2 regions of the Croceibacterium sp. TMG7-5b_MA50 genome follow, and region 1 is predicted to be linked to the other one. Evidence: riboswitches for the same ligand, from Rfam matches in the RefSeq annotation. Region 1 holds a riboswitch; the other holds the start of a gene.
What was found. A riboswitch is a leader RNA that binds a small molecule or an ion and turns the genes downstream of it on or off. The one in region 1 is predicted to bind cobalamin.
Positions count from the first base shown of each region.

Region 2: linked by a shared signal. The riboswitch ahead of V5740_RS06315 (DUF1852 domain-containing protein) and the one ahead of V5740_RS05690 (TonB-dependent receptor) in region 1 are both predicted to bind cobalamin.

Region 1 covers NZ_CP156082.1:1,139,334-1,147,076, reverse strand. Annotated here, with positions in the region: gene V5740_RS05700 (formylglycine-generating enzyme family protein) at 1-656, opposite strand, end outside; gene cobO (cob(I)yrinic acid a,c-diamide adenosyltransferase) at 816-1,436, shown strand; cobalamin riboswitch at 1,460-1,658, shown strand; gene V5740_RS05690 (TonB-dependent receptor) at 1,777-3,621, shown strand; gene V5740_RS05685 (ABC transporter substrate-binding protein) at 3,569-4,438, shown strand; gene V5740_RS05680 (iron ABC transporter permease) at 4,435-5,403, shown strand; gene V5740_RS05675 (ABC transporter ATP-binding protein) at 5,394-6,143, shown strand; gene V5740_RS05670 (homocysteine S-methyltransferase family protein) at 6,175-7,242, shown strand; gene metH (methionine synthase) at 7,248-7,743, shown strand, end outside.
Region 2 covers NZ_CP156082.1:1,282,735-1,290,477, reverse strand. Annotated here, with positions in the region: gene V5740_RS06320 (sulfatase-like hydrolase/transferase) at 1-1,244, shown strand, start outside; cobalamin riboswitch at 1,548-1,772, shown strand; gene V5740_RS06315 (DUF1852 domain-containing protein) at 1,898-2,881, shown strand; gene V5740_RS06310 (methionine synthase) at 2,909-3,937, shown strand; gene V5740_RS06305 (glutathione S-transferase) at 3,979-4,587, opposite strand; gene V5740_RS06300 (rhodanese-related sulfurtransferase) at 4,580-5,554, opposite strand; gene V5740_RS06295 (pectinesterase family protein) at 5,684-6,814, opposite strand; gene V5740_RS06290 (TonB-dependent receptor) at 6,814-7,743, opposite strand, start outside.

The DNA.
Region 1 (7,743 bases):
TCGCTGGTCCATTCCCAGACATTTCCGATCATGTCGAACAGGCCATAGCCATTCGCCGGATAGGTCCCGACGGGAGAGGTCCGCTCATAACCGTCGAGCTGCTGGTTGGAGAAGGGAAACAGGCCCTGCCAGTAATTCGCCAGCATCGCGCCGCCGGGCGCAAGCTCATCTCCCCAGGCGTAATCGGTATCCGCGCCGCCACGCGCCGCGAACTCCCATTCGGCCTCCGTCGGCAGGCGCTTGCCTGCCCAGGTCGCGAAAGCCACCGCATCTTCATAGGAAACGTGAACAACCGGGTGATCACCCAGCCCGTCGATTGTGCTGTCGGGGCCCAGCGGATGGCGCCAGTCGGCACCGGCGCGGAAATGCCACCATTGGTTGAAATCAGCGAGGTCAACAGGGGAGCGGGTCTTCTCGAATACCAGCGATCCTGCGATCGCCAGCGCGGGGTCCAAACCTGGATAGTCGGCCGGATCGGGGATGCGCTCAACCTCCGTGACATAGCCGGTGGCGGCGACAAACGCGGTGAAGGCGGCGTTCGTGACCGGCACCGCGTCGATCAGGAAGCTGTCCACCCGCACTGGGCGAACCGGCGCCTCTTCCGGATAGAAGCGGTCCGAACCCATCTGGAACCGGCCGCCTTCGATATGGATCATGTCTGATCCGCGCGCGGATGCAGCCGTGGCCATCCAGCTTCTACCTTTCGTTTGTCAAACCGATGCGGTCGGTCTCCTGTAACCCATGGTCGGACGCAGGGCGAGGTTCGGCGTCAGTTCCGCCTTGTCGTGTGTCGATGGCCGGACCAGAAGCGCTGCATGTCCGATCCCTCGCAACACGTCGACCATTCCCGCCACAATGCCCGCATGAAGCGGATGAAGGTGGCTCGTGACAAGCTGCAGGCCCGTCGCACGGCGGAACGCGGGCTGCTGATTGTTCATACCGGCAACGGCAAGGGCAAGTCTTCGGCTGCGTTCGGCATGGCGATCCGGTCAATCGGCTGGGGCATGCGCGTCGCAATCCTGCAATTTGTGAAAGGTACGTGGGAGACGGGGGAACGCAATTTCTTCGCCGCGATGCCGCTTGATCTCGTCAGCTTCGAGAGCATGGGGGAGGGGTTCACCTGGGACACGCAGGATCGGGCGAAGGACATTGCAGCCGCCCGGCGCGGGTGGGAACGGGCGAAGGACCTGATCGCCGACCCGGAGATCGACTTCGTGATCCTGGACGAACTCAACATCGTGCTGGCCGACGATACTTTGCCGTCGGCGGAGGTGCTGGCGTTCCTGCGCGAGCGGCCTTTGGCCAAGCATATCTGCATCACCGGCCGCGGCGCGCGGGCGGAACTGGCCGAGATGGCCGACCTCGTGACAGAGTTCGGAGAGGTGAAGCACCCGTTCAATGCCGGCTTCAACGCGCAGAAGGGTGTGGAATATTGACGCAGCCGGCGAGCGGCGCTTAAGGCCCCTAGCGTGCGAACGGTTCCCCGGAAGCGGGGATGAAAAGGGAAGTCGGGACCGGCCATGGGCCGAAGCCCGCGCTGCCCCCGCAACTGTGATCGGGGAATTTCGCCCGCAATGGCCACTGGATCTCGATCCGGGAAGGCCGGGCGACATGGTGATCCGAGAGCCAGGAGACCTGCCGGGCGCAGTCGATCCATCGTGCGGACGGGGTGTGCCGCGCGGACGAGGCCGAAATCCTCGAGAGGCGACAGGGCGTTTGGCCTTCGTACGCGCATGTTGTGGCGCGGCGGTGGCCCTTGATGGATTGGGCTTGTCAATGAAGGTTTCTTATCTGCTGGCCGCAGCGCCGGCGGTGCTGGCCGTGTCTCCCGCGGGGGCGCAGGAGCGGGGAGGCGACATCATCGTCACCGCCATTGGCGCACCACAGGATGCCTCCACGACCGGCCAGGCGGTGACGGTGATCGACCGCGACATGATCGAGCAACGGCAGACCATCGCGATCAGCGACCTGCTGGCGACCACGCCGGGAGTTACCGTGACGCGTAATGGCGGCTTGGGCACGTTGACCAGCCTTCGCATACGCGGCGGGGAAGGCGACCAGACGTTGGTGCTGATCGATGGGGTTCGGGTCAACGATCCGGCGGCGCCGGGCGGCGGGTTCGACTTCGCCAGTCTGCTGGCCACCAATGTCGAACGGGTGGAGGTGCTGCGCGGGCCGAACTCCGTCCCGTGGGGCAGCCAGGCGATCGGCGGCGTGGTCAACATCATGACCAAGGCCCCGTCCGAAGGTCTGCAGGCACGCGGCAATGTCGAATATGGCAGCATGGATACGCTGTTCGCCAGCAGCGGCGTATCCGGTAGCAGCGGCATCGTGTCGGGCGCACTGACCGGCGGGTATTTGCGCACTGACGGCATCTCTGCATTCGACGGCGGCGCGGAGCGGGACGGGTATCGGCAATATGGCGCCAGCGCGCGGGGCGAGGTGGCGTTCACGCCCGACCTGGGGCTGGACCTGCGCGGTTTTTGGGCGGACAGCCGGACCGATCTGGATGGCTTCCCCGCGCCTGCCTTCGCCTTCGCCGACACGGATGAATACTCCACCGCCGAGGAGCTGTACGGCTATGCTGGCCTACACGCCGACATTCTGGACGGGCGCTGGCGCAATACGATCGCATTCCAAATTGCCAACGTGGATCGCGACAATTACGACCGGGATGCAGGGGCGGAGCCGCTGTTCCTGACGCGCGGACGGTCGGAACGCTACACCTACAAGGGCGACATCGACGCGATGGACCGTGTGCGGTTGATCGTCGGCGCGGAGCATGAGGATACGCGCTTCAGCGATGGCGTGCAGGGCTTCAGCCGAGGCACCACCAGCGTGTGGGCGGAGGCGATCACGACGCCTCTGAACCCGCTGACCATTACCGGTGCGATCCGGCATGACGATGACGACGCATTCGGCGGTCGCACCACCTTCGGCGCGAATGCTGCGCTTGCGGTAAGGGCGGGAACGGTGCTGCGAGGCTCCTACGCCGAAGGGTTCAAGGCGCCGACCCTGTACCAGTTGTATGCCCCCTTCTACGGCACGGCCAGCCTGCGGCCGGAGACCGCGGAAAGCTGGGACGTTGGCGTCGAGCAGCGCCTGCTGGGCGATGCCCTGCTGGCGAGCGCGACCTGGTTCCACCGCGATACGGTGAACCAGATCGATTTCGATCCGCTCACCTTCACCTACTCCAACATCGCCCGCACGCACGCCAACGGGTTAGAGATCGGGCTGGTGGCCCGCCCGGTCGAGGGATTGACCCTCGCTGGGTCGTACAGCCTGATCGATACGGAGAACCGCAGCGTCGGGTTCGAGGGCAACCAGCTGGCCCGACGCCCACGCCACAGCGGCAGCGTTTCGGCCGATTACCGCTTCGCCTTCGGCTTGTCGCTTGGGGGCACGGTGCAACTAGTCGGCGACAGCTTTGACAATGCGGCGAACACCGCGCGGCTGGATGGCTACACGCTGGTTGCTGTCCGGGCGGAGATGCCGGTGGCGGAGCGCTGGTCGATTTACGGCCGGGTCGAGAACGCCTTTGACGAGGAATACCAGGTCGTCCGCGGCTATGGCACTATCGGGCGTGCCGTTCATGGCGGCGTGCGCCTGCGGTTCGACTAAGGCGATGCGCCGGCTGCTGCCCCTGCTCCTGTTGCTGCTGGCCGGGTGTGCCCCGGCGGGCGAGCAGCGGCAGGGTGGCATCGTGTCGCTGAACCCGTGTTCGGACCAGTTGCTGCTGGCGCTGGTGCCGGCCGGGCGGATTGCGGCGATCAGTCACTACTCGCAACAGGCCGGCGCCACCTCCGTGCCGCTGGACGTCGCCCGCGGGCTGCGTAGCACGGGCGGCACGGCGGAGGAGGTGATCGCGCTGGCGCCCAGGCTGGTGGTCGCGACCAGCTACACGCCCCCTGCCACTCGCGCCGCCTTCGCCAAGGCTGGTCTGCGGGTGCTCTATCTCGACAGCCCCACGACCATCGCCGCCAGCAAGGCGCAGGTTGCCGAACTGGCGCACGCGATCGGCGCGGAGGCGCGCGGCGCGGCGATCAATGCCCGGATTGACCACGCGGTGGCGGGGGCGCGATGGAGTGGTGCGGCGGTTCCGGCGCTGCTCTATATATCGGGCGATCTGGCAAACGGGGCCGGCACCTTGCTGCACGAGATGATGCAGGTGGCAGGCTTCAGGAACGCGGCGGCGGATTACGGGCTGGCAATGACCGGGTCGCTGCCGGTGGAGATAATACTGACCGATCCCCCCGCCGTGATCCTCAGCCCCGATAGGGGCGGGCGGACAGCGGCGCTCCGCCGACGACTGCTGGAGCGGACTGACGCGGACACCCGAGAGGTCACGTTTCCGCGCGAACTCGTGAATTGCGGCGGGCCGACGATACCGGCGGCACTGGCCCGGCTTGCGGCGGTGCGACGACAGGTGGCGCCATGAGGCGCGTGACGCTGCTGATCTTGCTGGTTGTCATGGTGTTCGCGCTGTTCTTCGCCTCGCTGTCTGTGGGCAAGGCAGTCGTGCCACTGTCCGCTTGGTGGGCGGGCGACGCACGCTGGTCTATCATCGCAGAGTTGCGAGTACCACGCGCCGCACTGGCGACCTTGCTAGGCGCGTCGCTGGGTCTGTCGGGCGCGGTGATGCAAGGATGGCTGCGCAACCCGCTGGCTGACCCTGGCGTGCTCGGCACGTCGAGCGCCGCTGCACTGGGGGCCGTCGCGGCGATCGTACTGGGCGGGGCGAGCCAATGGGGTATTTTCGCTGCGGCGATGCTTTCGGCGGGTGGCGGGCTGGCGCTGCTGGCGGCGCTGACGTGGCGGGCGGAGACGCCTGCGGCCTTCGTGCTGGCGGGTACGGTGCTGGCCAGCCTGGGAGCCGCATTGACGGTGTTCCTGATCTCCATTGCGCCCAACCCCTATGTCGTGGCGGCGGCGATCGACTGGCTGATGGGCGCGCTGACCGATCGCGGCGCGGAAGACCTCGCTCATGCCGCGCCGTTCATGCTGGCCGGCTGTGCGCTGCTGCTGACGACTGGGCGCAGCCTGGATGCGCTAACGTTGGGGACGGATGCGGCGCGCTCCCTCGGCATCAGCCTGTCGCGGTTGCAGGCGCTGGTGATCGCCGGGGCGGGCCTGTGCGTCGGCGCCGGAGTGGCGGCCACAGGCGTGGTCGGCTTCGTCGGGCTGGTCGTGCCGCACATGCTGCGACCGCTGGCCGGTGCACGGCCGGGCGCGCTGCTGTTGCCAAGTGCGCTGGGCGGGGCGGCGCTGGTGCTGGCGGCGGACATCCTGTGCCGCCTGGCGCCGGGCGCGGGCGAGGTGCGGCTGGGCGTGGCCATGGCGCTGATCGGAGCGCCGTACTTTCTGGTGCTGCTGCTGGGCGAGCGGGGCCGGTCATGGGGCTGAGCATCGAGAACCTGCAGGTGGTGTTGAGCCGGCGGCACGTGCTGCGCGGCGTGACCACCAGCTTCAAGCCCGGCCGCGTGATCGCGGTGCTGGGAGCCAACGGCGCGGGTAAGTCCACCTTGCTGCGTGCCTGCGCCGCGCTGCTGCCGGTCAGCGGTGGCCACGTCTTGCTGGACGGCCGCAACGTGGCGGCGCTGCCGCCGAGGGAACGGGCACGCGCGATCGGCTACCTGCCGCAGGATGCCGCCGTGCACTGGAACATGCTGGTGCGCGAGCTGGTGCAACTGGGCCGCCTGCCGCATGGCGACATCGATCCGCAGACGATCGAGGCGGCGCTGACCGCCACTGATACGGCGCTGCTGGCCGACCGGCCAGTCCGCTCCCTCTCCGGTGGGGAACGCGCGCGAGTGCTGCTGGCCCGGGTGTTGGCGGGAGAACCCGCCTGGCTGCTGGCGGACGAGCCGTTGGCGAGCCTCGACCCGCTGCACCAGTTGGAAACCTTAAAGATGTTGCGGGCAACGGCGGGGCGGGGCGTGGGGGTGGTGCTGGTGCTGCACGATCTGACGCTGGCCGCCCGCGTCGCCGATGACGTCTTGCTGCTGAAGGATGGTGCCGAACTGGCCAACGGCCCGGCAGGCGAGGTGCTGACGGCGGCGAACATAGCGGCAGCCTACGGTGTTGACGTGACGATCCTGGCGCAGCCTGACGGGCCGGTGATCGTGCCTCAGGGCCCGGCTTGAATATATAAGCAATCACTTATATGCGCCCCGGATGGCCAATCTCCAGTTCGCCCCGCCGGGTGCCCGCGAGGCGTTGATCGCCGCCGCGCAGGATCGCATCCTCATCACCGATGGCGCTTTCGGCACCGAGATCCAGAATTGGAAGCTGAGCGAGGCGGATTATGCTGGCACGCTGGCGCTGGGCCACGATCAGAAGGGCAACAACGACATCCTGGCGCTGACCAAGCCGGAGGTGCCCGAAAGCATCCACCGCGCCTATTTCGCGGCAGGGGCCGACATCGCGGAGACGAATACCTTCTCCGCCAACCGCATCAGCCAGGCCGATTACGGTGCGGAAGGGCTGGTGCAGGAGATCAATTGGGAAAGCGCCGCCATGGCCCGCCGCATCGCGGACGAGTTCGCCGCGCAGGACGGCCGGCGCCGCTATGTGGCGGGCGCGATCGGGCCAACCAACAAGACCCTTTCGCTCAGCCCAGACGTCAACGATCCCGGATATCGGGAGATCGACTTTGACTACCTGAAGGATGTCTACCGCGAACAGGCCGACGCCCTGATCGAAGGTGGGGCGGACTTCATCCTGATCGAGACAGTGTTCGACACGCTGAACGCCAAGGCCGGCATCATGGCCGCGCAGGAGGCGGCGGACGGCTTCGGCCGGGACGTACCGATCATGCTGTCGATGACGCTGACCGACCTTTCCGGTCGCAACTTGTCCGGCCATACGGTGGAAGCGTTCTGGCATGCGGTGCGCCATGCGCGGCCAGTGACGATCGGCCTTAATTGCTCCTTCGGTGCGGAGCAGTTGCGACCGCATGTGAAGACCCTCAGCGAGACCTGCGACACGCTGATCATGGTCTACCCAAATGCCGGCCTGCCTAACGAACTGGGCCAGTATGACGAGGCGCCGGAAACCACCGCCGCACTGGTGCGCGACTGGGCGGAGCGGGGGCAAGTCAATGTGCTGGGCGGCTGCTGCGGCTCCACCCCCGCGCATATTCGGGCGATCGCTGCTGCCGTCGCCCCGCTGCAGCCACGCGTGATCCCGACACCGGCGGTGCGCACGCGCCTGGCTGGCCTCGAACCCTTTACCATGGCGTGATCGACATGACCGAACAGGCATCCTCCGTCCGCTTCGTCAATATTGGCGAGCGGACCAACGTCACCGGATCGGCGGCGTTCAAGAAGCTGATCATGGCGGGCGATTATGAAGCCGCAGTCTCCGTCGCGCTGAACCAGGTCGAGAACGGCGCGCAGATCATCGACGTCAACATGGACGAAGGTCTGCTGGATGCGGTGGAGGCGATGACCACCTTCCTGAAGCGGATCGCGGCCGAGCCTGACATCGCCCGCGTGCCGGTGATGATCGACAGCTCCAAGTGGGAGGTGATCGAGGCGGGCCTGAAATGCGTCAGCGGCAAGCCCATCGTGAACTCCATCAGCATGAAGGAGGGTGAGGACAAGTTCCTGCACGAGGCGCGGCTGTGCATGGCGTACGGCGCCGCCGTGGTGGTTATGGCCTTCGACGAGGTCGGTCAGGCGGATACGGAGGATCGCAAGGTCGAGATCTGCCAGCGCGCCTACAAGCTGCTGACCGGCATGG
Region 2 (7,743 bases), 140 kb from region 1:
ATTACAACCTGGTGTCTGCCATGGATGCCGAGATCGGCCAGCGCCTGGCGGAACTGGAGGCCGATGGTCTCGCCGACGACACGATCATCTTCTATTATTCGGACAATGGTGGCGTGCTGCCGCGCAGCAAGCGATATTGCTACGACGAAGGGCTGCGATGCGCCCTGATCGTCCATGTTCCGCCCAAATGGCAGCATCTGTCGCCGGTCCCGATGGGAACGGAGGTGACCACGCCTGTCAGCTTCATCGACCTGGCGCCCACCCTGCTGTCGATCGCCGGCATCGAACGGCCGCAGCAGATGCGCGGCAATGCCTTCCTGGGTCATCATGTCGCAACCCCGGCCGGCGTGGCCTTCGGCATGCGCAACAGGATGGACGAACGGTATGACTTCACCCGTACCGTGACCGATGGGCGTTACCGCTATATCCGCAACTACTCGCCCAACCGCATCTGGGGCACGCATGGCGCCTTCGAATGGATGCTGAAAAGTTACCAGTCATGGGATGAGGAGCGCATCGCCGGGCGCCTGAATGACGTGCAGGCGCGCTTCTTCCAGACCAAGCCGTTCGAGGAGTTGTACGATCGGGTGGCGGATGTGGATCAGGTGACCAACCTGATCGACGATCAGGCGCATGCCGCGCGCATCGCGCAGTTCCGCAGCCAGCTGGACGAACACATGCTGGCCATCCGCGACAATGGCTTCATCCCCGAAGGCGAGATTGGCGAAGGTCTTCGGCCGAGCCGCGACGAGCAGCTTTACCCACTGAAGGACATCATGGTCCTCGCCGCCGCGGCGGCGCGTGGCGATCAGGCCAGCATGGATCTGTTTGTCGCCAACCTGCGCCATGCGAACCCGATCATGCGATATTGGGCGGCGACCGGGATGGCGATCCTGAAGGCGCACCCAGAAGCATCGCACGCCGATTTGATCCGATTGGCGGAAGGTGATCCATCCCACGCCGTCAGGGTTGCCGCGGCTGAGGCGCTGAGCGTGTCAGGCGCGATAGATGCCGGTTTGCCGCAACTCGCCGCCGACCCGGCCTTGCCCATGCCGCCCCGGCTGATGGCGCTGAACGCGCTGGACGCCCTTGGCGAAGCTGCCCGTCCGGCATTGCCGGCGCTGGAAGCGGCAGCGCAGGACGAGAACCCGTATCTCGCCCGCGCCGCGTCCTATCAGGTGGCGGTGCTGAACGGAACCTATACTCCGTCGATGGTCTTCCTGCGTGGCCCCGGCGGAGCGTAAGTCACAGGCTCATGATCTGGAAGCAGGATGGTGACGCAGGCTGATCAGGTGCAGTGTTGGTATGGCCAATGCGAACGTCATGCTGCCGCCGTAATCGCTGAACCGCCAGCATGTCCGTGTTGCCCGCCCACCCAACCTCGACGCGATCTCAAGGTCACAATCCGTCGCCGATGGCATTAACATCCGGGGCATCAGGACCCGGCATTCAGCACCTCCGTCGCCCGGTGTAGACCCGCCCCACCAGCCGTGCATCAATGTATAAAGACTTCCTTATATTATTATTGACACCGCTTGCCCGATGGTGTTGAGCAGCCCTGTCGAGGTTCCCCATTCCAGGCATGGTGATGGGGCTAAGACGGGAAGCCGGTGGTGTCCTTCACGGGCAGAGTCCGGCGCTGCCCCCGCAACTGTAAGCGGTGAGTGGCGGCTCCATGACGTGCCACTGGGCTCCCGCAAGGATCCTGGGAAGGCCGGAGCCGCTGCGTTGACCCGCAAGCCAGGAGACCTGCCGATCGACGCCATAACGTTCCTCGGACGGGGGTTCCTCCGGTGGATCGCGCTTGATGCGACGGTCCGTGGCTTGCCGCCGTCCGGGCCTGTTCACGCCTTGCGCGCTTTCGCCTGATTTCCCGCCCGCAAAGCCTGGGTGAGTCATGACGAATAGCGGGTTCACATTCTCGATCAGCAGTATCCCCTTCGACGAGGATTATCGTCCGGCCGACAACACGCGCATCACCACCAATTTCGCCAATCTCGCGCGCGGGACCAGCCGCCAGGCGAATTTGCGCAACACGCTGGTGATGATCGATCACCGCTTCAACGCGCTGATGCACTGGGACAATCCCAAGGGCGATCGTTACACGCTGGAGCTGAAGATCGTCTCGGCCGCGCTCACGATCGGATGCGGCGCCGACGACCAGGCGTTTCCGCTGATTGAGATCCTGCACACGACCGTGACCGACCGGATCAGTGGCGAGCGCAGCGACGGCATGATCGGTAACAATTTCTCGTCCTATGTCCGCGATTACGACTTCAGCGTCGTCCTGCCCGATCACCTGAAGGCCGGGGGCGGCGGCGCGCCGGAGGGCTTCGGCGATCTGCACGGCAACTTGTTCAAGCATTTCCTCGCGTCGAGCGCCTACCGCGACAATTTCCCCAAGCCCCCGGTCATCTGCCTGAGCGTATCGAGCAAGGAGGTCTATCACCGGACGACCAACGTCCATCCAATCCTCGGCGTCGAGTATCGCAACAACAAGTGCTCGCCCACCGATCAGTATTTCGCGAAGATGGGCATGAAGGTGCGCTACTTCATGCCTCCGCACAGTGTCGCGCCGTTCGCCTTCTACCATGTCGGCGATCTGGTCAGCGACTATACCAATCTTGAACTCGCCAGCACGATCGCGACGATGGAGACGTTCCAGAAGATCTACCGTCCTGAGATCTACAACGCGAACTCCGTCGCGGCTGAACATTACCAGCCGAGCCTGAGGTATCAGGACTATTCGCTGACCCGCATCGTCTACGATCGCGAGGAGCGCAGCCGCCTTGCCGTAGAGCAGGGCAAGTTCGCCGAAGAGCATTTCATCAAGCCGCATTGGCCCACGCTCCAGCGCTGGTCCGCGACCTGCGGCCTCTGAACGCCACGACACGAAGGTATTTGCATCATGACGACATTGTTGCCGACGACGACCGCGGGCAGCCTACCCAAGCCATCCTGGCTCGCCCAGCCCGAAAGCCTGTGGTCGCCCTGGAAGCTGGCGGGCCACGATCTGATCGCGGGCAAGCAGGATGCGTTGCGACTGGCGGTCGACGATCAGCGGCAGGCAGGCATCGACATTCTTGGCGATGGCGAGCAGACCCGCCAGCACTTCGTCACGACCTTCATCGAACATCTGGACGGTGTCGACTTCCAGAAGCGCGAGACGGTGCGCATCCGCGACCGCTACGACGCCAGCGTGCCGACGGTCGTTGGCGCCGTCTCACGGCCAACGTCGGTGTTCGTCGATGACGCCCGGTTCCTGCGTGCGCAGACTGACCAGCCGATCAAATGGACGCTGCCCGGGCCCATGACCATGATCGACACCCTGTACGACGCGCATTATCGGAGCCGCGAGAAGCTGGCGTGGGAGTTTGCCGGCATCCTCAACGAGGAAGCGCGCGAGCTGGAAGCCGCCGGGGTCGACATCATCCAGTTCGACGAACCCGCGTTCAATGTCTTCTTTGACGAAGCGAACGACTGGGGCATCGCCACGCTGGAGCGCGCGGCCGAGGGGCTGAAGGCGGAGGTCGCCGTCCACATCTGCTATGGCTACGGCATCAAGGCCAACACCGACTGGAAGAAGACGCTCGGCTCCGAATGGCGGCAATATGAGCAGACGTTCCCCAATCTGCAGAAGTCGAAGATCGATATCATCTCGCTCGAATGCCAGAACTCGCGCGTGCCGTTGGAGCTGATCGAACTGATCCGTGGCAAGAAGGTGATGGTCGGCGCGATCGACGTTGCGACGAACACGATCGAGACGCCTGGGCAGGTCGCCGACACGCTGCGCAATGCACTGCGCTTCGTCGACGCCGATAAGCTCTATCCGGCCACCAATTGCGGGATGGCGCCGCTGTCGCGCGACGTCGCGTGGGGCAAGTTGAAGGCATTGGCGGCCGGCGCGCAGCTCATCCGCAAGGAACTGGCAGGCTAGGCGGTAACCGACATCTTCACGCTCCTACGGTTCTGACGATGTTACGCATCGTCCGGTGACCACGGGGCTGTCCGCATCATCACCGTGTTGAAGAGGTCGGACTCCAGATGCTCCTTCAACCAGGCCTGAAGGTGGGCTAGCGGCTGGGCGGCAAACCATTCGCGGTCGACCGCAGCGAATTGCCGCACAAACGGTAGTATCGCGGCGTCGGTGAGTCCCCGCGCAGGGCCGCAAAGTTGGCTCTGCGCGGAAAGACGGACGTCGAGCTCGCGCAGGAACGTCAACCCGCTCCGGCGATGCTCGAGTGGGTTGCTGTCGTGCCGTTCCGGATATTTGTAGCGGTCCAGATGCCGTTTGAAGGCTTGGTCGTTCTTGGCGATCAGGGCGGCATCGTCTCGTGACAGCCAACCCTCGGGATCGCATCGCGTCAAGGCCCAGCGCATGATGTCGAGGCTCTCGTCGAGGACACTGCCGTCCGGCAGGACGAGCACCGGCACGGTGCCCTTTGGCGAGGCCAGCAACATGGCGTCCGGCTTCATCTGCAGCCTGACCTCGCGCAACTCGTAGCGCGTACCGCTCACCGCAAGCGCCATTCTTGCCCGCATCGCATAAGGGCACCGGCGGAAGCTGTAGAGGATGAGATCAGCCATCCTGGCTGTCTTGCCCCGCAATCCGGGTAGCACCGACATGGGAACGACCATGCGCTGCAGCCAGCGTCTCCTGCCGTTGACGTTCCCGGTAAGAGGCGCGCTGCGCATCGCTTCGTTCAGGGAAGCAGGCGGGACAGCTCACTCCTGCTTCAAAGTGGGGGGATGCGTGATCCTGCGCGTCCACCGGACGGCGGCATGCGTGGCAAAGTTCGAACGTGCCTTGCGCCAGGCCATGGCCGATCGCCACCCGCTGGTCGAACACGAAGCATTCGCCCCGCCACAAGCTCGCCTCCTCGGGAACAGTCTCCAGATATTTAAGAATCCCACCCTTCAGGTGATAGACCTCTTCAACTCCCTCCTGCTTCAGGAAGGCGGTCGATTTCTCGCAGCGTATGCCGCCGGTGCAGTACATCGCAACCTTTGTCTGCTGTCCGCTTTTCAGCAGATCTTCGCGGACTTTGCGGAACCACGCAGGAAATTCGCTAAAGGATGCAGTCGCTGGATTGATTGCACCATCGAACGTGCCGATCGCCACCTCGTACTCGTTGCGCGTGTCGATCACGATCGTGGCCGGGTCGGTGATCAGCGCATTCCAGTCCTGCGCCTCGACATACGTGCCGACACCTGTCCTGGGGTCGATCGCCGGTTCCCCCATTGTGACGATTTCGCGCTTCAGGCGCACCTTCAGCCGGTGGAAGGGCATCGTGGAGGCAGTTGACAGCTTCACATCGAGATCCGCGCAACCGGGCAATTGGCGAATGTGGTCCAGCACGGCGGTGATTGCGTGGTCGTGGCCGGCGATCGTGCCGTTGATCCCTTCGGGTGCGAGCAGCAGCGTGCCCCGCACACCATGAGTGCGGCAGATGTTCTCAAGCGGCGCGCGCAGCTGTCCGCAATCGGGGAAGTGGGTGAAGCGGTACAAGGCCGCCACGGTGAGGAGGGCCTGATCTTGCGGAATAGAGCTCATACCCCGCCCATAGCGCCACGTCGAAGGCACGTCTCTACAGCGGCCGATTTCAGGCGTTCGTTCCGGAGCTGAGCACCTAAGCGAGGGTGCTGAATGCCCCCTATGGGGTGGTCGCGTCCAACTTCACCCTCACGAAGGCAACTGCCGCAGCACGGCTGCCTCGGCCTGGCCGATCTCCGCACCCCGGCGTTGGCCCCGTGCACCCGGACCGGTGCTGGCATGCTCGGCGAAGCGCGCTTCTTCAGGCTGCAGCATGGTACGCGGGTTACCGCTGCGGTCGGTGTACCACATCTCTGTCCAGCCGGCCGGCGCGATGTGGCTATCCATCCAGCAATCAAGAAACGCGGCCATGCCGGTCGCTTGCGGATTGCCATAACGGCCATCGGGGAAGCTGGCGGACGGGCGCCATGGGCGACCGAGGAACACGCTGCCGTCGGGCACGCCATCGTCGCGGGTCAGACGGCAGCGGTCGAACACCAGCCCGACCGGATTACGCAGCAGCGTGCTGGGTGCGGCGATGTAGCCGGTCACCTGCGCCGGGTCGGGCCGAAGGCGTGAGCGGATTTCGCATCCTTCGAACAGCGCCGCGCCTGCGCCGAAGATGAAGTCGTAGCTGCCGCTGACCAGGCAATCGCGCAGGATCGTGCGGCCGGCGTCGGGGAAGAAGGTGTCCTGGTGGCTGGCGATCGTCACGCGTTCCAGCAGCGCGCCGTCACTCTCCCCACTCAGCATCAGCGCCACCGCCTGCGGCCCGCGCGGATCGTCGGACAGCAGCTTGGGGCCGGTCTTGCGCATCTCGGCGATGCCGTCGAACGTGTTCTCGATGGTCAGGTTGCTGGCGGCGAAGCCCGGGGCGGTCACGGTGATTACCGGGGTGCGGAAGGTGCCGTAGGGCCGACCATCGGGCGCGATCAGGCCCGACGCGGCGGTGAAGCACAGACGGGTGGCGACGCGATCCTCCCCCATCAGGTGAACCTGTGGGGCGGTCACGGTCAACTGTTCGCGCCATTCCCCGCGCGCGATCCAGATGCGGAACGGTCGCGTGCCGGCGGACGGCGCCGCAGCGAGCGCCGCACCCAGGCTGGCGTGACGCGACCCCGCCGGCACGTCGGTGCGGGCGGCGGGGGCGACTACCGCATCGTAAGCGGCGGCGGTGCCGCCCTGGCCGGTGATACAGCCGGGAAGGGAGAGCAGCCCGGCGGCGGCGATCGCCTGCCGCCGGGTCAGGGTCCACAATCGTCCCTTGGCAGTCTGGTGCATCAGAACTGGTACCTTGCTCCCAGATAGAACTGCCGCCCCGTATGGCTGTTCACCAGGATGCTGTCGCGCCCGGTATCGGTGAACTGGCGGTTGAACGTGTCGAGCAGGTTCAGCCCTTCCAGCGTCAGCCGCAGATTGTCGTTGACCGAGTAGCCGATCGACCCGTCCAGCGTCAGCGTGCTGCGCACACCATCGGCGTTGTTGAAGCTGGTGCCACTGGGGATGGCGGTCAGGTAATCGTCGCGATAGGCGATGGACCCGCGTGCGCTGAACCGGTCGTCTTCGTAATACAGCGTCGCGTTGAAGGCGTGCTTGGACAGGCCCAGCAGGTCCGCATCGGTGAACCCGCTGGCCGACAGCCGGTCGAAATAGGTGATCGTGGAGTCTACGAACGTGTAGTTCAGCAGGGTGCCGAAATTAGCGAGCGATCCCGGCAGGAAGCTGAACGGCTGCTGGTAGCTGACCTCCACCCCCTTCAGCGGACCACCTTCGGTGTTGACCGGCTGGTTGAACACGAACTCGTCGTTGGGCGACACGCCGAGGCCGTTCAGCAGGTCGAGCGGCAGACCGGACTGGTTGAACGGCTGCGTCACGCGCGAGGTCTGGATGTAGGTCTTGATGTCCTTGTAGAACAGGCCGACGCCCAGGAACGCCTCTGGCGCGAAGTACCATTCGGCCGACAGGTCCACGGTGTTGGCGCGGATCGGGTCGAGCAGCGGATTGCCCGAGCTGACCGAGAATACGCCAACGGTACTCAGGCTCCCGCCCGGCGTGATCGAACCCAGATTGGGCCGCGTCATCACCCGCGCCGCGCCCAGCCGCAGCAGGAAGTCGGGCGTGACCTCCGCCGTCAGGTTGAAGGCGGGCAGCCAGTCGTCGTACGAGCGTTCCGCCGTGACCTGCTGCGCCGCGCCCGCGACCAGCTGGTA